DNA from 3 places in the Mesorhizobium sp. ISC11 genome. Region 3 is predicted to be linked to each of the others. Evidence: riboswitches for the same ligand, from Rfam matches in the RefSeq annotation. Region 3 holds a riboswitch; each other region holds the start of a gene.
What was found. A riboswitch is a leader RNA that binds a small molecule or an ion and turns the genes downstream of it on or off. The one in region 3 is predicted to bind cobalamin.

Region 1 (5,853 bases), 2.1 Mb from region 3:
ACCAGTCGGCGCCGGGATAGACGCCGGTGATCGACGGCACCATGGTTTCCTCGTCGGCCTGCACCTTGACGCGGACGCGCACATTCTGCTTCGGCGACAACAGGTGATAGACGACGTCGAAACGCTTGGCCCGCGACGGATAGTCGGCGCCGCAGACATCGATGATCGAGATGAACTGGCAGCGCGCATCGTCGCGCAGGAAGGTCATCACCTCGACCAGATCGCGCGGCTCGACATGGATGGTGAGTTCGCCATAGGCAAGCACCGCTTCACTGAAGCGGCCAGGCAGCTTCTCGCCGAGATAGGTCGACAGTTCGCTCAGGGATGCGGTCATGACAACCTCGCCAACCAGCCTATAACATTGCGCGAGTACACTGGATCTTTCTCACCGAACCAAGCGCACTCTCTGGCAGTGTCAAGGGCCAAAAAAACCTGACATTCATTGTCGTCGCCTGGCTCCCCAAAAAACAACTTTCCGACAAGCGGCCGGGCTTCAAGATTTGCCGGGTCGCCATTCAGCGCAACGCACTCCACAAACAATTTTTCGCTTGCCGCGCCGTTGGCGGACGAGCCCTCGCAGGAAACCTTGGCCGACATTTCTGCAACCAGATTTTTAGTTCGATCACCGAGCGACCGCAGTCTCACGTCACCATAATAAAAAACAGATCGAGGGTCGCCTGTGAGCTTGGCCTCCCAGTCATTCAATAAGATGTCGATACCGAGACCAGCATCCCCAAATTTTGTATCAGTTAAGAACTCGGAAGAATAAAACCGCTTCCCCGATTCGTATACGTCAAATCGTTGATCCAAGGTTTTGAACGTTAACCCCAGCCAAGGCTCAGGGTTGCCATAAATAATCTGCTCTTTACCCATGACGACTACCGTTCGATCGTGCCGGTGCGGCGGATCTTCTTCTGCAAGAGAAGAATGCCATAGAGCAGCGCTTCGGCGCTCGGCGGGCAGCCGGGCACATAGATGTCGACCGGCACGATGCGGTCGCAGCCGCGCACCACCGAATAGGAATAGTGGTAATAGCCGCCGCCATTGGCGCAGGAGCCCATCGAGATGACGTAGCGCGGCTCCGGCATCTGGTCGTAGACCTTGCGCAGCGCCGGCGCCATCTTGTTGGTCAGCGTGCCGGCGACGATCATGATGTCGGACTGGCGCGGAGACGCACGCGGCGCGACGCCGAACCGCTCCGAATCATAGCGCGGCATCGAGGTGTGGATCATCTCGACCGCGCAGCAGGCGAGGCCGAACGTCATGAACATCAGCGACCCGCTGCGCGCCCAGGTGATGAGCGCCTCGGTCGAAGTGACTAGAAAGCCCTTGTCGGCCAACTCGTTGTTGATCTCGAGGAAGAAGGGATCGTCCTCCCCCACCGGCCTGCCGGTGTTGGGATCGATGATGCCCTTGGGCTTCGGCGCGACGAGGGTGCCTGAACTGTCGTTCAATCCCATTCCAGCGCTCCTTTTTTCCATTCATAGGCAAAGCCGATGGTCAGCACCGCCAAAAAAACCATCATCGACCAGAAACCGAGCATGCCGATCTTCGAAAACGACACCGCCCACGGAAACAGGAAGGCTACTTCCAGGTCGAAGATGATGAACAGGATCGACACCAGGTAGAAACGGATGTCGAACTTCATGCGGGCGTCGTCGAACGAGTTGAAACCGCACTCGTAGGCGGAAAGCTTTTCGGGATCGGGATTGCGGTAGGCCACCAGGAAGGGCGCGGCCAGCAGCGCCAGGCCGACAACCAGCGCCACGCCTATGAACAGGACGATGGGCAGGTATGAGCTCAAGAGTGCGTTCATGCTCGGCTTTCCGTTGGCGCCAATCCACGTTGATTACAGCACCGGACCCTAATGCGGAAGCGTGACAGTTTAACCGCTGAACCGTTTTAAGGGCCTATGCTGCAACGCGGCGAGGGTTAGCGCAGCACTTCCAGCGAAGCAAGTCAAACCTTGTTCAAAACATCGACCTGGACGGCATATCGCGGCAAACTGGTCCGATCCGCTCCTGTTTGATTTCCTTCGCTTTTTACTCCACTTTTCTCTCCTGACATGGATGCCGCCAAAACCCTGCTAGCATGGGTTGGAATCAGCCATTCGACCCTCGGTCAAAACACGTCAAAGTGATACCTGCATGAAGGAAAAGATCTCGCTCCCGATGGCCCGGCGCATCGCCCTTGCCGCCCAGGGGTTCCTCGATCCTCGCCCGACCGGCACGCCCGACCGCCGGCATTTTGCCCGCACGCTCTCCCGCACCGGCCTGTTGCAGATCGATTCCGTCAGCGCGGTGGTGCGCGCTCATTATATGCCGCTCTATTCGCGCCTTGGCCCTTACCCGCTCGCTCTGCTCGACAACGCGGCCGTGACGCGCAAGCGCATGGTTTTCGAATATTGGGCGCACGAGGCCTCCTTCCTGCCGGTCGAGACATACCCGCTGATGCGCTGGCGCATGCAGCGCGCCGAGCGGGGCGAGGAAATGTATCTAGGTCTCGCCAAATGGGGCCGCGAGCACGCCGCCTACATCGAAGAGATCTACCGCGAGGTCGCCGAGCGCGGCCCGATCGCCGCTTCCGCGCTGGAGGGCCAGAAAGGTTCGGGCGGCTGGTGGGGCTGGAGCCATGCCAAACACGCCTTCGAATGGCTGTTCTGGGCCGGCCGCATCACCACGGCGCACCGCCGCGGTTTCGAGCGCTTCTATGACCTGCCCGAGCGCGTGCTGCCGCAGGCGATCCTCGATCTGCCGGTGCCGACGCCTGAGGACGCGCACCGCGAATTGCTGCGCATTTCCGCCCGCGCCCACGGCGTGGCGACTTCAGGCGATTTGCGCGATTATTTCCGCCTGTCGCCGGCCGATATGAAAGGCCGGCTGGAGGAACTGGTTGAAACGGGCGAGTTGCTGCCGGTGCGCGTCGAAGGCTGGGACAAGCCCGCCTATCTTCATAAAGACGCGCGTCTGCCGCGCAAGATCGAGGCCCGCGCCCTGCTGGCGCCGTTCGATCCTGTCGTCTTCGAACGCTCGCGCACAGAGCGGCTGTTCGACTTCCACTACCGCATCGAGATCTACACGCCGGCCGACAAGCGGCAATACGGCTATTATGTCCTGCCGTTCCTGCTCGGCGACAGGATCGTGGCACGCGTCGACCTCAAGGCCGACCGTCCGGCCAGCATACTGCGGGTCCATGCGGCCTATGCCGAGCCCGGTGCGCCGCCTGAAACCGCTGCGGAGCTGTTCGAGGAACTGAAGCAGATGCAGGGCTGGCTCGGGCTCGAACGCATCGAAGTGACGCCTGCCGGGGATTTGGGTCCGGCGCTGGCCGACATAGCCGTGTCGTAAGCTCGCGTTGACACCGCCGCCCGCAAAAGCCTAAATCCGGTTCCAGATGGTCCCTTGCCCGCAACGGCAAGGGCTAAGAGGGAATGCGGTGCGGGGCAAAATCCCAAATCCGCGGCTGTCCCCGCAACTGTAAGCGAAGAGCCAAGGCCGAAAACCACTGGGAATTCCCGGGAAGGCGGCTACCCAAGGCGATGACTCGCGAGCCAGGAGACCTGCCGTCTGCGACTGTAGAATCCGATCGCCCGGCGGGTTTCCGGGCAAGGAGCCCGATCTTTGGACCACGACAGCAGTTTTTCGGCTGGCACAGCGGATATTTCCGGCCATGATGATGCCTTGGCCGGCGTCACCATCATCGTCTGCGGCTCCTGCCGCAATGAGACCGGCTCCGACGCTCATCCCCGCGCCGGCGAGTTGCTGACGGACGACACGCGCCGCGCCGCCGCTGGCGACGATATCCGCATCCGCAGCGTCGAATGCCTTGGCAATTGCAAGCGGCGCCTCAGCGCCGCGATCCTGCGCGACGGCTGCTGGAGCTATGTCTTCGGCGACCTGACCGCGACCAGCGGCGCCGACCTCGTGACAGGCGCAAAGCTCTTCGCCACCTCGAAAGATGGCCTGATCCCGTGGCGTGGCCGCCCCGATAGCCTCAAGCGCGGCCTCGTGGCCCGCATTCCACCCATCGACATGCTGAAGGATTGACCATGACCACTTCCGTATCCCGCGTTCCCTGCACCGTCGTCACCGGCTTCCTCGGCGCCGGCAAGACGACGCTGGTCCGCCATCTCCTGGAAAACGCCGGCGGCAAGCGCATCGCCATCATCGTCAACGAATTCGGCGACATCGGCATCGATGGCGAGATCCTCAAGGGATGCGGTATCGACACCTGCCCCGAGGAAAACATCGTAGAACTGGCCAATGGCTGTATCTGCTGCACTGTCGCCGATGATTTCGTCCCGGCGCTCGACCAAATCCTGTCGCTGACGCCGAAGGTCGACCATATCCTGATCGAAACCTCGGGCCTGGCACTGCCCAAGCCGCTGGTCCAGGCCTTTCAGTGGCCGAGCGTGAAAAGCCGGGTGACCGTCGATGGCGTCATCGCCGTGGTCGACGGACCGGCATTGGCCGAAGGCCGCGTCGCCAACGACATGGAGGCCCTCCAGGCGCAGCGCGCCGGGGACGAGACGCTCGACCACGACGATCCGGTGGAAGAACTGTTCGAGGACCAGATCGCCTGCGCCGACCTGATCATCCTGTCGAAGAGCGACCTGATGGACGCCGCCGGCACCGCCCGCGCCAATGCCATCATTGGCGAACACTCCGCCCGCGCGGTGAAGATTGTGCCGACCTCGCATGGCAAGGTCGATCCCTCGGTGCTGCTCGGGCTCGGTCTCGCCGTCGAGGACGACATCGAAAACCGCAAGTCCCATCATGACGGCGCATTCGACCACGAGCATGACGACTTCGACACGTTCATCGTCGACATTGCCTCGATCGCCAATCCGGACGAGCTGGCAAAGCGTGTCGCCACGGTCGCCGAAGAAGAGAACGTGCTGCGCGTAAAAGGCTTCGTCGAGGTCGGCGGCAAGCCGATGCGGCTCTTGCTGCAGGCCGTCGGGCCGCGCGTCAATCATTACTATGACCGCGCCTGGACCGCGCAGGACGACCGCCGTTCGCGCCTCGTCGTCATCGGCCTGAAGGGGCTGAACCGCCCGGCGATCGAGCGTATACTCGCCGGCTGATTTCGGACACGGATTGCGATGCACATCCTAACCACGACATCCGCCTCGCTCGACGACCTCGCCGAGCCGGTCGATCTGCGGCAGACGCCGGCGGATATCGTGGCCCTGTCCTTCACCGACAGCGACCTCGCCGGACTGGCGGCGGCGTGGAGGACCGATGCCGACCGCCTGCCCTCGATGCGGCTGGCCGCACTGCGCGACCTGCGCCATCCCATGTCCGTCGACCTCTGGGTCGACAGCGTCGCCCGCCATGCCAAGATCATCCTCGTGCGCATCCTCGGCGGCTACGACTGGTGGCGCTACGGCTGCGACCAGCTTGCCTCGACCGCCCGCGAACGCGGCATAAAACTGGCGCTGCTGCCCGGCGAATGCCGCGACGAGGATCTGCGCCTGATCGAAGCCTCGACGCTGCCGCGCGAGGAGTTGGACGGCCTGCTCGACTATTTCCGCGAGGGCGGCCCGGCGAATATGAGCGCACTGGTGCGGAAATTGGCGGGGTTGGCGGGACAGGATGCGGAAGTTATCGGCCCGGTGGTGGTGCCGAAAGCTGGTTCTTACGTGCCCGGATGTGGAGTTGTGGAGAAGCGGGACTTATCGAATGCTGGCGCTTACAACGTCAACGCTCCTATCATCCCCATCCTGTTCTATCGCTCGATGCTGCTGGCCGCCGATGTCGCGCCCATCGATGCGCTTGTTGAAGCGCTGCGGCAGCGCGGCATCGACCCAGTCCCGATCTTCGTCTCCAGCCTCAAGGACCCAACCTCCCT
Region 2 (5,853 bases), 470 kb from region 3:
CTGTGCTGCTGGTGCCGGCAGCCCAACTGTTCGGCCTGGCGATCGGGCCGATTGCGGCGTCGCTGCTCATCGATGGCAAGGATTTCCGGCCGGTGCCGGAATTCGCCGCCGCCAGCGCGGTGGCAAGCGTGGCGCTGCTCGGTCTCTTCGTCCTTGTGTCACGTCGCCGTCGTGCGGTTGCCTGAGCGGGGAGCGCCATGTCGAACACTTGGAGCAACTGGTCGGGCTTCGTAAGTGCCGAGCCCAAGCTGATCGCCAGCCCCGGCGATGCCGGTGAACTCGGTGATCTCGTCCGGACCGCGCCTGGCCCGGTGCGCGTTGCCGGCGCCGGTCATTCCTTCACACCGCTGGTGAAATCGCAGGGCACGATCCTGTCCCTGGAGAGACTGGAAGGGCTGGTCTCGCACGACGCGCAAAAACATCAGGCGCGGGTGCGGGCAGGGACCCGGCTCGGCCCGCTCATGCACATCCTGCAAGGCATTGGCCAGGGCCTGCCCAACATGGGCGATATCGACCGCCAGGCGATCGGCGGCGCGCTGGGCACAGCCACGCACGGCTCGGGACCGACGCTCGGCGCCTATCACACGCAGCTGGAGACGGTGCAGATCGTCGACGGACTTGGCAAGGTCCGCGACTTCAAGCGGGCAGGGGATCGGGACATGATCCACGCCATCGGTGTTGCGCTCGGCGCTTTCGGCGTGCTCACCGAAGTGACGCTGAACAACATCGCGACCTACCGGTTGCGCCGCCGCAAATATGTGCTGCCGATCACCGAGATGCTGCGCGATTTCGAGGCGATGATGGCCGCGCATCGCTCGGCCGAATTCTACTACATTCCGTTTTCCGGCTATGCGCAGTTCATCGCCAGCGATTTCAGCGATGCCGCACCCACCACGCGGCCGCCGGAAGAGGACGAGGCGGGTTTGAGGACACTGCGCAGGCTGCGCACTTCACTTGCCTGGCTGCCATCGCTGCGTGGCCGCCTGATCCGATCGGCGGCCGCCAAATTTCCCGCCGAGGACTACGTGCAGGACTGGCTCAACGTCTATGCCAGCGACCGGCAGACCAAGTTCAACGAGATGGAATATCATTTGCCGTTCGAGGAAGGGCCGAAGGCGCTGGCCGAGATCATCGAGCTGACCGAGAAGCGCTTTCCCGAGGTCTATTTCCCGATGGAGGTGCGCTCGGTCACGCCGGACCAGTTCTGGCTTTCGCCATTCTACAACAGGCTGACCTGCTCCATCGCCATCCACCATGACGCCGCGAACGATCCTTTGCCGTTCATGCGGGCGGCAGAGCCGATCTTCCGCAGATATGGCGGCCGGCCGCATTGGGGCAAGATGCACAGCCTGAAAGCGGCGGAGCTGAAAAAGCTCTACCCGCGCTGGGACGATGCCATGGCGGCGCGCCGCGACATCGATCCGGAAAACCGCTTCGTGTCGCCCTACATGGCCGGCCTGTTCGGCATCGAATGATGAGCACCTATTTTTCCACCCTCTCGGATGCGCTGAAGGAAGCCGGCATCTTCCAGCCCTGCCTGCTGCTCGACCGCGATCGGCTGGACGGAAACATTGCCCTGGTAAAAAGGAGGCTGGATCCCGGCCTGGCCGTGCGGCTGGTCGACAAATCGCTCGCCTGCCTGCCGCTGCTTGCGCATATAGGCAAGGCGCTTCGCCATGAGCGCTTCATGACCTTCCACCCGCCGATCAGCAAGGCGGTGCTGAAGGCGTTTCCGGATGCCGATCTGCTCTACGGCAAGCCGATGCCGATCGGTGCGGCAAGGGCTGCGCTGGTGAAGGGTGATGCCGACTGGTCGCGTGTCTGCTGGCTGATCGACAGCGAGGAGAGACTGGCGGAATACGGTGCTCTCGCTGACGAACTCGGCATCGGCCTGCGCATCGCTTTCGAGATCGATGTCGGGCTGCATCGCGGCGGCTTTGCTGATCCCGCGGCCTTGTCGAAGGCGCTGAGCGCGTTGCCGGTCCGGCTGCATTGCGAAGGCGTCATGGCCTACGAGGCGCATGCGCCGCTCATTCCCGGCCTTTTCGGCGGACCGGCAAAGGCATTGGCGGAGGCGTCGGCGCAGGCTGCGGCGTTCGTCGCCTGTCTCGGTGCCGACCAGCGCCGCATCCTCAACATCGGCGGCAGCAAGACCGCGCTGCTTCATCGTGGCGGCGCGGCCAATGAAGTGTCGATGGGCTCGGCCTTCGTGCTGCCCAGCGACTTCGATACGCCAGGCCTCGACGGCTTCCAGCCGGCGGCTTTCATCGCTACGCCGATCCTGAAAGTGGTCGAGCCGATGCTGCCTGGCCCGCCGGCCGTTACCCGCCTGCTGCAGGCGCTCGGCCGGTTTCCGCGCAAGGGCTGCTATCTCTATGGCGGCAAGTGGATGGCCGAGCCGGTCTTCCCCCAAGGCATGAAGACGAACGGCCTGCTCGGCCTGTCCTCCAACCAGCAATTCATGGGCTTGCCCGCCGATGCGACCGCAAGGCCAGGCGACTACGCGTTTCTAAGGCCGACGCAGAGCGAGGCCGTGCTGCAGCAATTCGGGTCGATCGCCGTGTTTTCCGGCGGAAAGGTCATCGATCGCTGGCCGGCGCTGCCGATGGCGTGATCGAGCTACGCCTTCACCGGTACCCAGATCTCCAGCCCGCCATTGCCGCTGTGGGCATCGAACTCCGGTCCATAGCGCTCGAATTCCGGTGCATCCGCGATTTCGTGACCGGAGTCGGGCAGCCAACTGTTCCAGATCGTGTTGATCGTCCGGCGGATGGATGAGATGTGCTCGCGGTGCGAGAACACCGCATATTTCTGCGCCGGCACCCGCACCCGATAGAAGTCCTTCGGCAGATCCGCAAAGCCGGACACTTCGACGCCGACGACATAGTCGAAATTGCCCGCGTCGTCGCCGTTAAGGCACACGCCGTAGAAAACGCCTGAGATCTCGCCGGGGATGTTGCCGATATAGGGTGCAAAACGCTGCCACTGCATCGGAATCCCGGCGCTGGTTTCACAGCTGTAGCGTTCGCCGAGGCCGGCGATCAGGAACGGCCGGCTGGTCTCGAAGCGCGGTGGTTCGAGATTGGTGAGGAAGGACTGGTCCATCAGGATCGGCTCCACGAGGTCGAGGTTGTTGGTCGAGCCTTGCGCGCGCACCAGTTCCGGCGTGGTGCCGAACTGATCGCGGAAGGCACGGGTGAACGCCTCATGCGAGTTGTAGCCGGCGTCGAGCGCGACGGCGAGGATGTCGGGCGCTCCGCCGGCCAGCTTGCGCGCCGCCTCGGTCAGCCGGCGTGAGCGCATGTAACCCATCACCGAGCGGCCGGTTGCGGCGCCGAAGGCGCGCGTCACATGAAAACGCGACACGCCGCTGCTTTGCGCGACATCGTCAAGCGAGATCGCCTCCGGCAGATGGCTCTCGACGAACCACAGCGCTTTCTCGGTCGGGTTCATGGGGCTCCTTTTCGCATTGGCCGGATCATCTTGGCGTTTCCTGGCGCGGCCAGTTTGATCGAAATTGCGCATTCCGTGCAATCTGCGCCGATCCCATGGGCTTTCGCTTGACAGCGGGCCGCGTCATCTCCTAAGAATGTTATGTTATTACATAAAGCGAGCGTGCAATGCCTGTTTCCCTTAGCTGGCCCACCACTTCGTCCGAGAAATCCATTGCGAAGCGTTTGGTGGAAATCTACGCTGAAGTGGTGATGGTCCCCGAGCCGAAAGGCGAGGGGTGAAAAGGGAACACGGTGAGGCCTGTTCAGGTCGAGGCCGTGGCTGCCCCCGCAACTGTAAGCGGCGAGCAAAATCCGTGAATGCCACTGGCCGGCAAGGCTGGGAAGGCAGGATGGCGCAACGACCCGCGAGCCAGGAGACCTGCCATCACTGAGTTGACCGGACGGGGTGTGCCGGGAGGAAACGCGAGTCCCGGTCTTGTCGGCCGGTTCGCCAGCTTCCTTCCGTCGCCAGTTTTGGAAAGTGACGGAAAGTTGGACGGCTCCATCGATCATCGCATCACCATGCGCACGCTTTGCCGTCCCCGCAATCCGGCGGGCAGCAGCCGATGAGCGCAGTGCTTCTCGAAGCCCATGACCTCTGTGCCATGGCGAATGGGCGGAATCTGGTCCAGGCGGTCAGCTTCTCGGTGGCCGCTGGCGATCGCCTTGCCATCATCGGTCCCAACGGCGCCGGCAAGACGACGCTGCTGCGCATGCTGTCGGGCATGCTGCGGCCAAGTTCCGGCGAGGTGAAGCTTGGCGGACGCGGGCTGGACAGGATTTCGGCCGCCGAGCGGGCGTTGCATATCGCCGTTGTCGGCCAGACCGACCAGCCCGATCCGCGGCTGGCGGTGATCGATTATGTCGAGCTTGGCCGGGTCCCGCACGCCGGGCTGCGGCGCAGGCGCGAGGAACGCGATATCGCCGTCGAGGCGCTGCGCCGGACCGGCCTGCTGCCGCTGCTTGGCCGCACCGTCGGCTCGCTGTCGGGCGGCGAGCGCCAGCGCGCCCAACTGGCGCGCGCCATCGCCCAGCAGCCCAAAATCCTGTTCCTCGACGAACCGACCAACCATCTGGACCCGCGCGCCCGCGGCGAACTGCTCGATCTCGTGGCAGGCTTCGAGATGACGGTGATCGCGGTGCTGCACGATCTGGCGCTGGTAGCACCCTTCGCCACCAGGGTTGCGGTGATGAATCATGCCCGCCTGCAAGCGCTCGCCGCACCGCGCGAAGCGCTGGCCCAACAGCTGATCCGCGAGATTTTCGGCATCGATGTGCTGCGCCTGCGCCATCCGACCGAGGATCGAGAGTTGACGGTGTTCGAGGTTCCGAACCGTGCCGCGCCGCCGTCGTGATTGAAGCCGTTCCATAGTCGACCCGATCCCACCCACAAGGAGCATACCCGTGAAACGCCTCGCTTTTTCGCTTGCCGTCTCGCTGCTGACCTCGACCGCCTTCGCCTTCCCGGTAACCGTCGACAGCTGCGGCAAGCCGCTGACCTTCGACGCGCCGCCGAAGCGCGCTGTCATCCATGATCTGAACATGGCCGAGATGGCTTTCGCGCTGAAATTGCAGCCGTCAATCGTCGGCCTGACGGGCATCACCGGATGGTACAAGGTCGGTTCCGAATTCAAGGCAGAGCAGGGTTCGATCCCGGAGCTGGCGCCGAAATATCCGACGCTCGAAAACCTCGTGGCCGTGGAGCCGGATTTCTTCTTCGCCGGCTGGTACTACGGCATGAAGCCGGGTGGCGAGGTGACGCCCGACACGCTTGCCCCGCACGGCATCAAGACGCTGGTGCTGACGGAAAGCTGCGTCCATCTCGACAAGAGCCGCCCCGCCGCCTCGATGGACCTGCTCTATGGCGACGTCGAAAAGCTGGGCAAGATCTTCGGCAAGGAGACAGAGGCGGAAAAGCTTGTCTCTGGCTGGAAGGCGCAGCTCGCCGACATCACCGCCAAGGTCGGCAGCGCCAAGGGCACGCGGGTGTTCCTCTACGATTCCGGCGAGGACAAGCCGTTCACCGCAGGCAAGTTCGCCATCCCCAGCGCCATGATCACTGCCGCCGGCGGCGACAACATCATGGCTGACATGGACACCAGCTGGGGCAACACGGATTGGGAAACGGTGGCGTCGCGCAATCCGCAATTCCTCATCCTGCTCGATTACCAGGACGGTGGCGGCTACAAGAAGCTGCTCGACTTCCTGAAGGCGCATCCGGCCATGAAGGAGACCGACGCGGTCAAGAACGAGCGCTTCGTTGCCCTCCGCTACGCCGAGCTGACGCCTGGACCCGCCAACATCGAAGCGATCGACAAGATCGCCAAGGCCATGCACCCGGAAGCATTTTGAGCTTGCG
Region 3 (5,853 bases):
CATGTGGGGCGTGTCGTTCGTCATCTTTCTGATGATGCTGGCGCCTGCCGGCGCCATTCTGTTCCTGATGCCCGGCCAGCTCGCCGGCTGGGCCTTCGTGCTCGCCATCGTCTTCGCCTGGGCATTCAAGGCGGCCTTCATCGAGCCTTTCGCCATCGCTTGCCTGATGCAGGTCTATTTCAAGACCATCGCGGGCCAGGTGCCGGATCCGGCCTGGGACGCCCGGTTGGCCGAGGCGTCGTCGAAGTTCAGGGAGCTCAAGGACAAGGCGCTCGCCTCCTTCGGCGGTTCGCGCTGGGGTACGGCCGGCGCCACACCCTGATCGGCCGGGCAGGTGGTGTCTGGTGAGGCAGAAACGGTGTTGAGGCGCGCCACGGTGGACTTGAGCTGTGTCTCGCCTTGCCCGGAAAACGTCTCGCTCATGATCAGTTCCGGCAGCGGCAGCCGCCGTCCCCAACCATGCGTTTCAAGGTCCGGTTTGGAAGCGAACTCGGAAACACGGCCGACGCAGAGATAGGCGATTGGCGTTACGTGATCCGGAATGGCCAACAGCCGCTTCAGCGCCTCAGCCTCGATGATGCTCACCCAGCCGACGCCAACGCCCTCGGCACGCGCGGCCAGCCAGAAATTCTGCACCGCGCAGACGGTGCTGTAGAGATCCATCTCCGGATTGTGCCAGCGTCCCAGCGGCGAACCCTTCGAGCGCTGCCGGTCGCAAGTGATGCAGATGTTGAGCGCGCTCTCGCAGATGCCTTCCAGCTTGAGCTTGCGGTACAGCGCCTGTTTTTCCGCCTCGATCGCCGGCAGTTCCTGCTCGCGCGCGGCCAGGAACAGGTCGCGCACCTCCGCTCGTCGTCCGGCATCGCGAATGACAATGAAATTCCATGGCTGCATGAAGCCGACCGATGGCGCGTGATGGGCGGCAAGCAGCAGCCGCGCCAGCACGTCGTCATCGATCGCGGTGGGCAGGAAATGGCTGCGCACGTCGCGCCGCGTGAACATGGCGCGATAGACCGCATCGCGCGCATTCTGGTCGAATCCATCGTCAATGGCAGCGGTCATATGTTCCGGCATCGCTTGTCCCCTTGCGATTGCAGATTCAAAACGGTCAGAGCGTACTTTGTGCGTCCAAATGGACGCACGTCGCTCTGATGCCACCCGCCCGACCATGCGGATGACGATGCCTGCCAGGCCGGTCTTCTGGCTTGGGATCAACCCGCGTCCGGTGCCTTCCCGTCATCGACAGTGGCATTTACCGGCGCGGTCCCCCTCACAGCGTTGGGCACGCCACGGAATTCAACCGTGTTCCCGATTCTCCCGCTTGCGGCGGGCACCAGGCAGTGCCAAGGACTTTACGCCGAAGCGCCGGCGAGGCCAATGCCTGCGGCGACACGAATGGACGCAGGCGCGATTTTCCCCAGTCATCGGCCGCCCGTGCATGGCCTTTGTCGATCCGGGTCACTAGATTAGGACGATGACCACCCGTCTCTACACGCATCCGATCTTCCTCGAGCATCTCACGCCGCCCGGACATCCCGAGCGGCCCGACCGCCTGCGTGCCATCGAGCGCGTGCTCGATGAGGAAGCCTTTGCCGGGCTCGATCGTATCCAGGCGCCGGAAGGCGACGAGGCCACCATCCTCTACGCGCATCCCGCCGATTTCGTCGCCCGCGTGCGCGCCGCCATTCCCGACGAGGGGATTGCCCGCATCGATGCCGACACCACTGCCAGTCCGAAGAGCTGGCAAGCGGCGATCACCGCGATCGGCGCCGCCAACGCCGCCGTCGATGATGTCTTTTCGGGCCGCGCCGACAACGTCTTCGTCGCCGCCCGGCCGCCCGGCCATCATGCCGAAAAGACCACGGCCATGGGCTTCTGCCTGTTCAACACGGCGGCGATCGCGGCGCGTTATGCGCAGAAGAAACACGGTGTCGAGCGCGTTGCCATCGTCGACTGGGACGTGCATCACGGCAATGGCACGCAGGATATTTTCTGGGACGATCCCTCGGTGCTCTATTGCTCGACACACCAGATGCCGCTTTATCCCGGCACCGGAGCGAAGACCGAAACGGGCGCCGGCAACATCGTCAACGCACCGCTGGCGCCGCAGACCGGCAGCGAAGTGTTTCGCGATGCCTTCCTGTCGCGCGTCCTGCCCGCGCTCGACAATTTCGCGCCCGACCTGATCATCATTTCGGCCGGGTTCGACGCGCACCACCGCGATCCGCTGGCCGAGATCAATCTGACCGAGGATGATTTCGATTGGGCGACCGGCCAGCTGATGCAGCGCGCGGCACGCCACAGCGGCAACCGGCTCGTCAGCCTGCTCGAGGGCGGCTACGATCTGCAGGGATTGGCATTTTCGGTCGCCGCCCATGTCGGGCGACTGATGAAAGGATGAACGATGGCTGGTGAGACCAACGAAGACGTCAAGGCGATGAGCTTCGAGCAGGCACTCGATGCGCTGGAGAAGATCGTCGATGATCTGGAGCGTGGCGACGTGCCGCTCGACCAGTCGATCAGGATCTATGAACGTGGCGAGGCGCTGAAGGCGCATTGCGACCGGCTGCTGAAGGCCGCCGAGGACAAGGTCGAGAAGATCAGGCTGTCGCGCGACGGCAAGCCGGTTGGAACGGAGCCGCTCGACGCGGATTGAGGCCGGTCCGAACGATGGCCTCGCCTCACCGGTTTTTGGACATGATCATGATCGAGGATATAACTCGTTGCGATTGAAACAGCTCAAGGACAAGAGGAGATACGGAAGCGATGTGCAGAAACATCAAGACCCTGTTCAATTTTGATCCGCCGGCAACCAATGACGAGGTGCGCGACGCGGCCCTTCAGTTCGTCCGCAAGCTGAGCGGAACGACGCGACCCTCGAAGCAGAACCAGCACGCCTTCGATCATGCCGTCGACGCCATCGCGGCCTCGGCGCGCGAACTGCTCGATTCCCTGGAAACCCATCAGCATCCGCGCAATCGCGAAGAGGTGGCGGCCAAGCTGCGGGCAAAGGCGGCCATCCGCTTTGCCTGATGCGGCCAGGCGGCCTTCGACCACCGACAAGGAGAGTCCATGAGCTTCTTCCCCGGGAAAGACCCTGAGGTGGGCGATGCGTTCGCCAGCGATCAGATCGAATTGATGGTCATTCCGAACGCCAAGGACATCGGTGGTTTTCAGGTGCGCCGTGCCCTGCCAACGGCAAAAAGGCGGTTGGTCGGTCCGTTCATCTTCTTCGACCGCATGGGTCCCGCGATCCTGCGGGCCGGCCAGGCGCTGGACGTCCGTCCGCATCCGCATATCGGACTGTCGACGGTCACCTATCTGTTCGACGGCAAGATCCGGCACCGCGACTCCCTCGGCACCGAAATGGTCATTCAGCCCGGCGACGTGAATTTGATGACCGCCGGCCGCGGCATCGTCCATTCGGAGCGTACGCCGGAGGAACTGCGTGGCGCGCCGATGTCGGTATCCGGCCTGCAGACATGGCTGGCGCTGCCGGACGACAAGGAAGAGGTGGCTCCTGTGTTCGAGAACACAGGAGCGCTCAGGCTTCCCGAGATTGATGCCGAAGGCGTCAACGGGCGCCTCATCATCGGCGATTTCCAAGGATTACGGTCCCCGGTCAGGGCCGATTCGGAGACGCTCTACGCCGACCTGCGCCTGGCGCCCGGCGCCAGCGTGAAAATCCCTGCCGATGCGGAAGAGCGCGCCATTTACACGCTGGAAGGCGAGGTCTCGATTTCGGGCGATGTGTTCCCAGCCGAACGGCTGCTGGTCTTCCGTCCCGGTGACGAGATCGTCGTGTCGTCGCAGACCGGGGCGCATTTCATGCTGTTCGGCGGCGCCTCTCTTGGTTCGAAGCGTTACATCTGGTGGAATTTCGTCTCGTCGTCGAAAGAGCGTATCGAACAGGCGAAAGAGGAATGGAAGACAGGCCGCTTCGACATCGTTCCAGGAGACGAGGAAGAGTTCATTCCGCTGCCGGAAAGCTGATGCCTGTCGCCCAAAGTGGCCCGGTTTTGGGGAAACGACCTGCATAGAAGCAAAAGACCACAGTCTGATCCGCGTCACTGACACGCATTTACTTTCGCCGGCCGGCGGCCTATTTCGCCCATCAACCGAAAGCCTGAGCACCGTGAACGCAACGCCGCATACGCCGCTTCTCGACAAGGCCCGCATCCCGGCCGACCTGCGCATGCTTGCCGAGAGTGAGCTGCCGCAACTGGCGTCCGAGCTTCGCGCCGAGCTGGTCGACGCGGTATCCCGCACGGGTGGTCATCTGGGCGCCGGCCTTGGCGTGGTCGAGCTGACAGTGGCGCTGCACTATGTCTTCAACACCCCCGATGATCGGCTGATCTGGGATGTCGGCCACCAGGCCTATCCGCACAAGATCCTGACCGGCCGCCGCGACCGTATCCGCACGCTGCGCCAGGAAGGCGGCCTGTCCGGCTTCACCCGCCGCGCCGAGAGCGAGTACGATCCCTTCGGCGCTGCCCACTCCTCGACATCGATATCGGCCGGCCTCGGCATGGCCGCGGCCCGCGATCTCTCCGGCGGCCGCAACAATGTCATCGCCGTCATCGGCGACGGCGCCATGTCTGCCGGCATGGCCTACGAGGCGATGAACAATGCCGGCGCGCTCGATGCACGGCTGATCGTCATTCTCAACGACAACGACATGTCGATCGCGCCGCCAACCGGCGCCATGAGCGCCTATCTGGCGCGGCTGGCCTCCGGCAAGGCCTATATCGGCCTGCGCGATTTCGGCAAAAAACTGACATCTTATCTCGGCAAGCGGGCGGATCGTGCGATCACAAGGGCGGTCGAGCATGCACGCGGCTACGTCACCGGCGGCACGCTGTTCGAGGAACTCGGCTTCTATCACATCGGCCCGATCGACGGCCACAATCTGGAGCATCTGATCCCGGTCCTGAAAAATGTCCGAGACAATGGCGAAGGCCCGGTGCTCATCCATGTCGTCACCCAGAAGGGCAAGGGCTATGCGCCGGCGGAAGCCGCCGCCGACAAATATCACGGCGTCAACAAGTTCGACGTCATCACCGGCGCGCAGGCCAAGGCGCCGGCCAACGCACCGGCCTACACCAAGGTGTTCGCCGAAAGCCTGGTCCAGGAGGGCCGCGAGGACGACCGCATCGTCGCCGTCACCGCAGCCATGCCGAGCGGTACCGGCCTCGACCTGTTCGGCGAAGCGTTCCCGTCGAGGACCTTCGATGTCGGCATCGCCGAACAGCACGCGGTGACCTTCGCCGCCGGCCTCGCCACCGAAGGCTACAAGCCGTTCGCGGCCATCTATTCCACCTTCCTGCAGCGCGCCTACGACCAGGTCGTCCACGACGTCGCCATCCAGAAATTACCGGTGCGCTTTCCCATCGACCGCGCCGGCTTCGTCGGCGCCGATGGCGCCACCCATTGCGGCGCCTTCGACACCACCTTCCTGGCGACACTGCCGGGCTTCGTGGTGATGGCGGCGGCCGACGAGGCGGAGCTGCGCCACATGGTACGCACCGCGGCAAGCTATGATGACGGCCCGATCGCCTTTCGCTATCCGCGCGGCAATGGCGTTGGCGTCGACATGCCGGAGCGTGGCTCCGTGCTCGAAGTCGGCAAGGGCCGCATCGTCAGGGAGGGCACCAAGGTAGCATTGCTGTCCTTCGGCACACGGCTGCAGGATTGCCTGATCGCCGCCGAGGAGCTAGGGGCTGCCGGGCTCTCCACCACGGTCGCCGACGCCCGTTTCGCCAAGCCGCTCGACGAGGATCTGATCCGGCGGCTGGCCCGCTCGCATGAGGTTCTGGTGACGGTGGAGGAGGGCGCCGTCGGCGGCTTCGCCAG

Region 1: linked by a shared signal. The riboswitch ahead of RPF88_RS04580 (DUF1636 family protein) and the one ahead of bluB (5,6-dimethylbenzimidazole synthase) in region 3 are both predicted to bind cobalamin.
Region 2: linked by a shared signal. The riboswitch ahead of RPF88_RS12450 (ABC transporter ATP-binding protein) and the one ahead of bluB (5,6-dimethylbenzimidazole synthase) in region 3 are both predicted to bind cobalamin.

What each region holds. Positions count from the first base shown of each region.
Region 1 is NZ_JAVSPW010000001.1:909,623-915,475, reverse strand. It holds gene RPF88_RS04605 (NADH-quinone oxidoreductase subunit C) at 1-334, opposite strand, end outside; gene RPF88_RS04600 (hypothetical protein) at 331-873, opposite strand; gene RPF88_RS04595 (NuoB/complex I 20 kDa subunit family protein) at 879-1,460, opposite strand; gene RPF88_RS04590 (NADH-quinone oxidoreductase subunit A) at 1,451-1,816, opposite strand; gene RPF88_RS04585 (winged helix-turn-helix domain-containing protein) at 2,148-3,347, shown strand; cobalamin riboswitch at 3,378-3,581, shown strand; gene RPF88_RS04580 (DUF1636 family protein) at 3,621-4,046, shown strand; gene cobW (cobalamin biosynthesis protein CobW) at 4,049-5,086, shown strand; gene cobN (cobaltochelatase subunit CobN) at 5,105-5,853, shown strand, end outside.
Region 2 is NZ_JAVSPW010000001.1:2,491,209-2,497,061, reverse strand. It holds gene RPF88_RS12470 (MFS transporter) at 1-185, shown strand, start outside; gene RPF88_RS12465 (D-arabinono-1,4-lactone oxidase) at 198-1,475, shown strand; gene RPF88_RS12460 (alanine racemase) at 1,475-2,614, shown strand; gene RPF88_RS12455 (AraC family transcriptional regulator) at 2,620-3,453, opposite strand; cobalamin riboswitch at 3,689-3,895, shown strand; gene RPF88_RS12450 (ABC transporter ATP-binding protein) at 4,061-4,849, shown strand; gene RPF88_RS12445 (ABC transporter substrate-binding protein) at 4,899-5,846, shown strand.
Region 3 is NZ_JAVSPW010000001.1:2,965,854-2,971,706, reverse strand. It holds gene RPF88_RS14770 (hypothetical protein) at 1-322, shown strand, start outside; partial or broken gene bluB (5,6-dimethylbenzimidazole synthase) at 445-1,062, opposite strand; cobalamin riboswitch at 1,174-1,353, opposite strand; gene RPF88_RS14760 (histone deacetylase family protein) at 1,475-2,401, shown strand; gene RPF88_RS14755 (exodeoxyribonuclease VII small subunit) at 2,405-2,656, shown strand; gene RPF88_RS14750 (DUF2277 domain-containing protein) at 2,767-3,033, shown strand; gene RPF88_RS14745 (pirin family protein) at 3,073-3,993, shown strand; gene dxs (1-deoxy-D-xylulose-5-phosphate synthase) at 4,136-5,853, shown strand, end outside.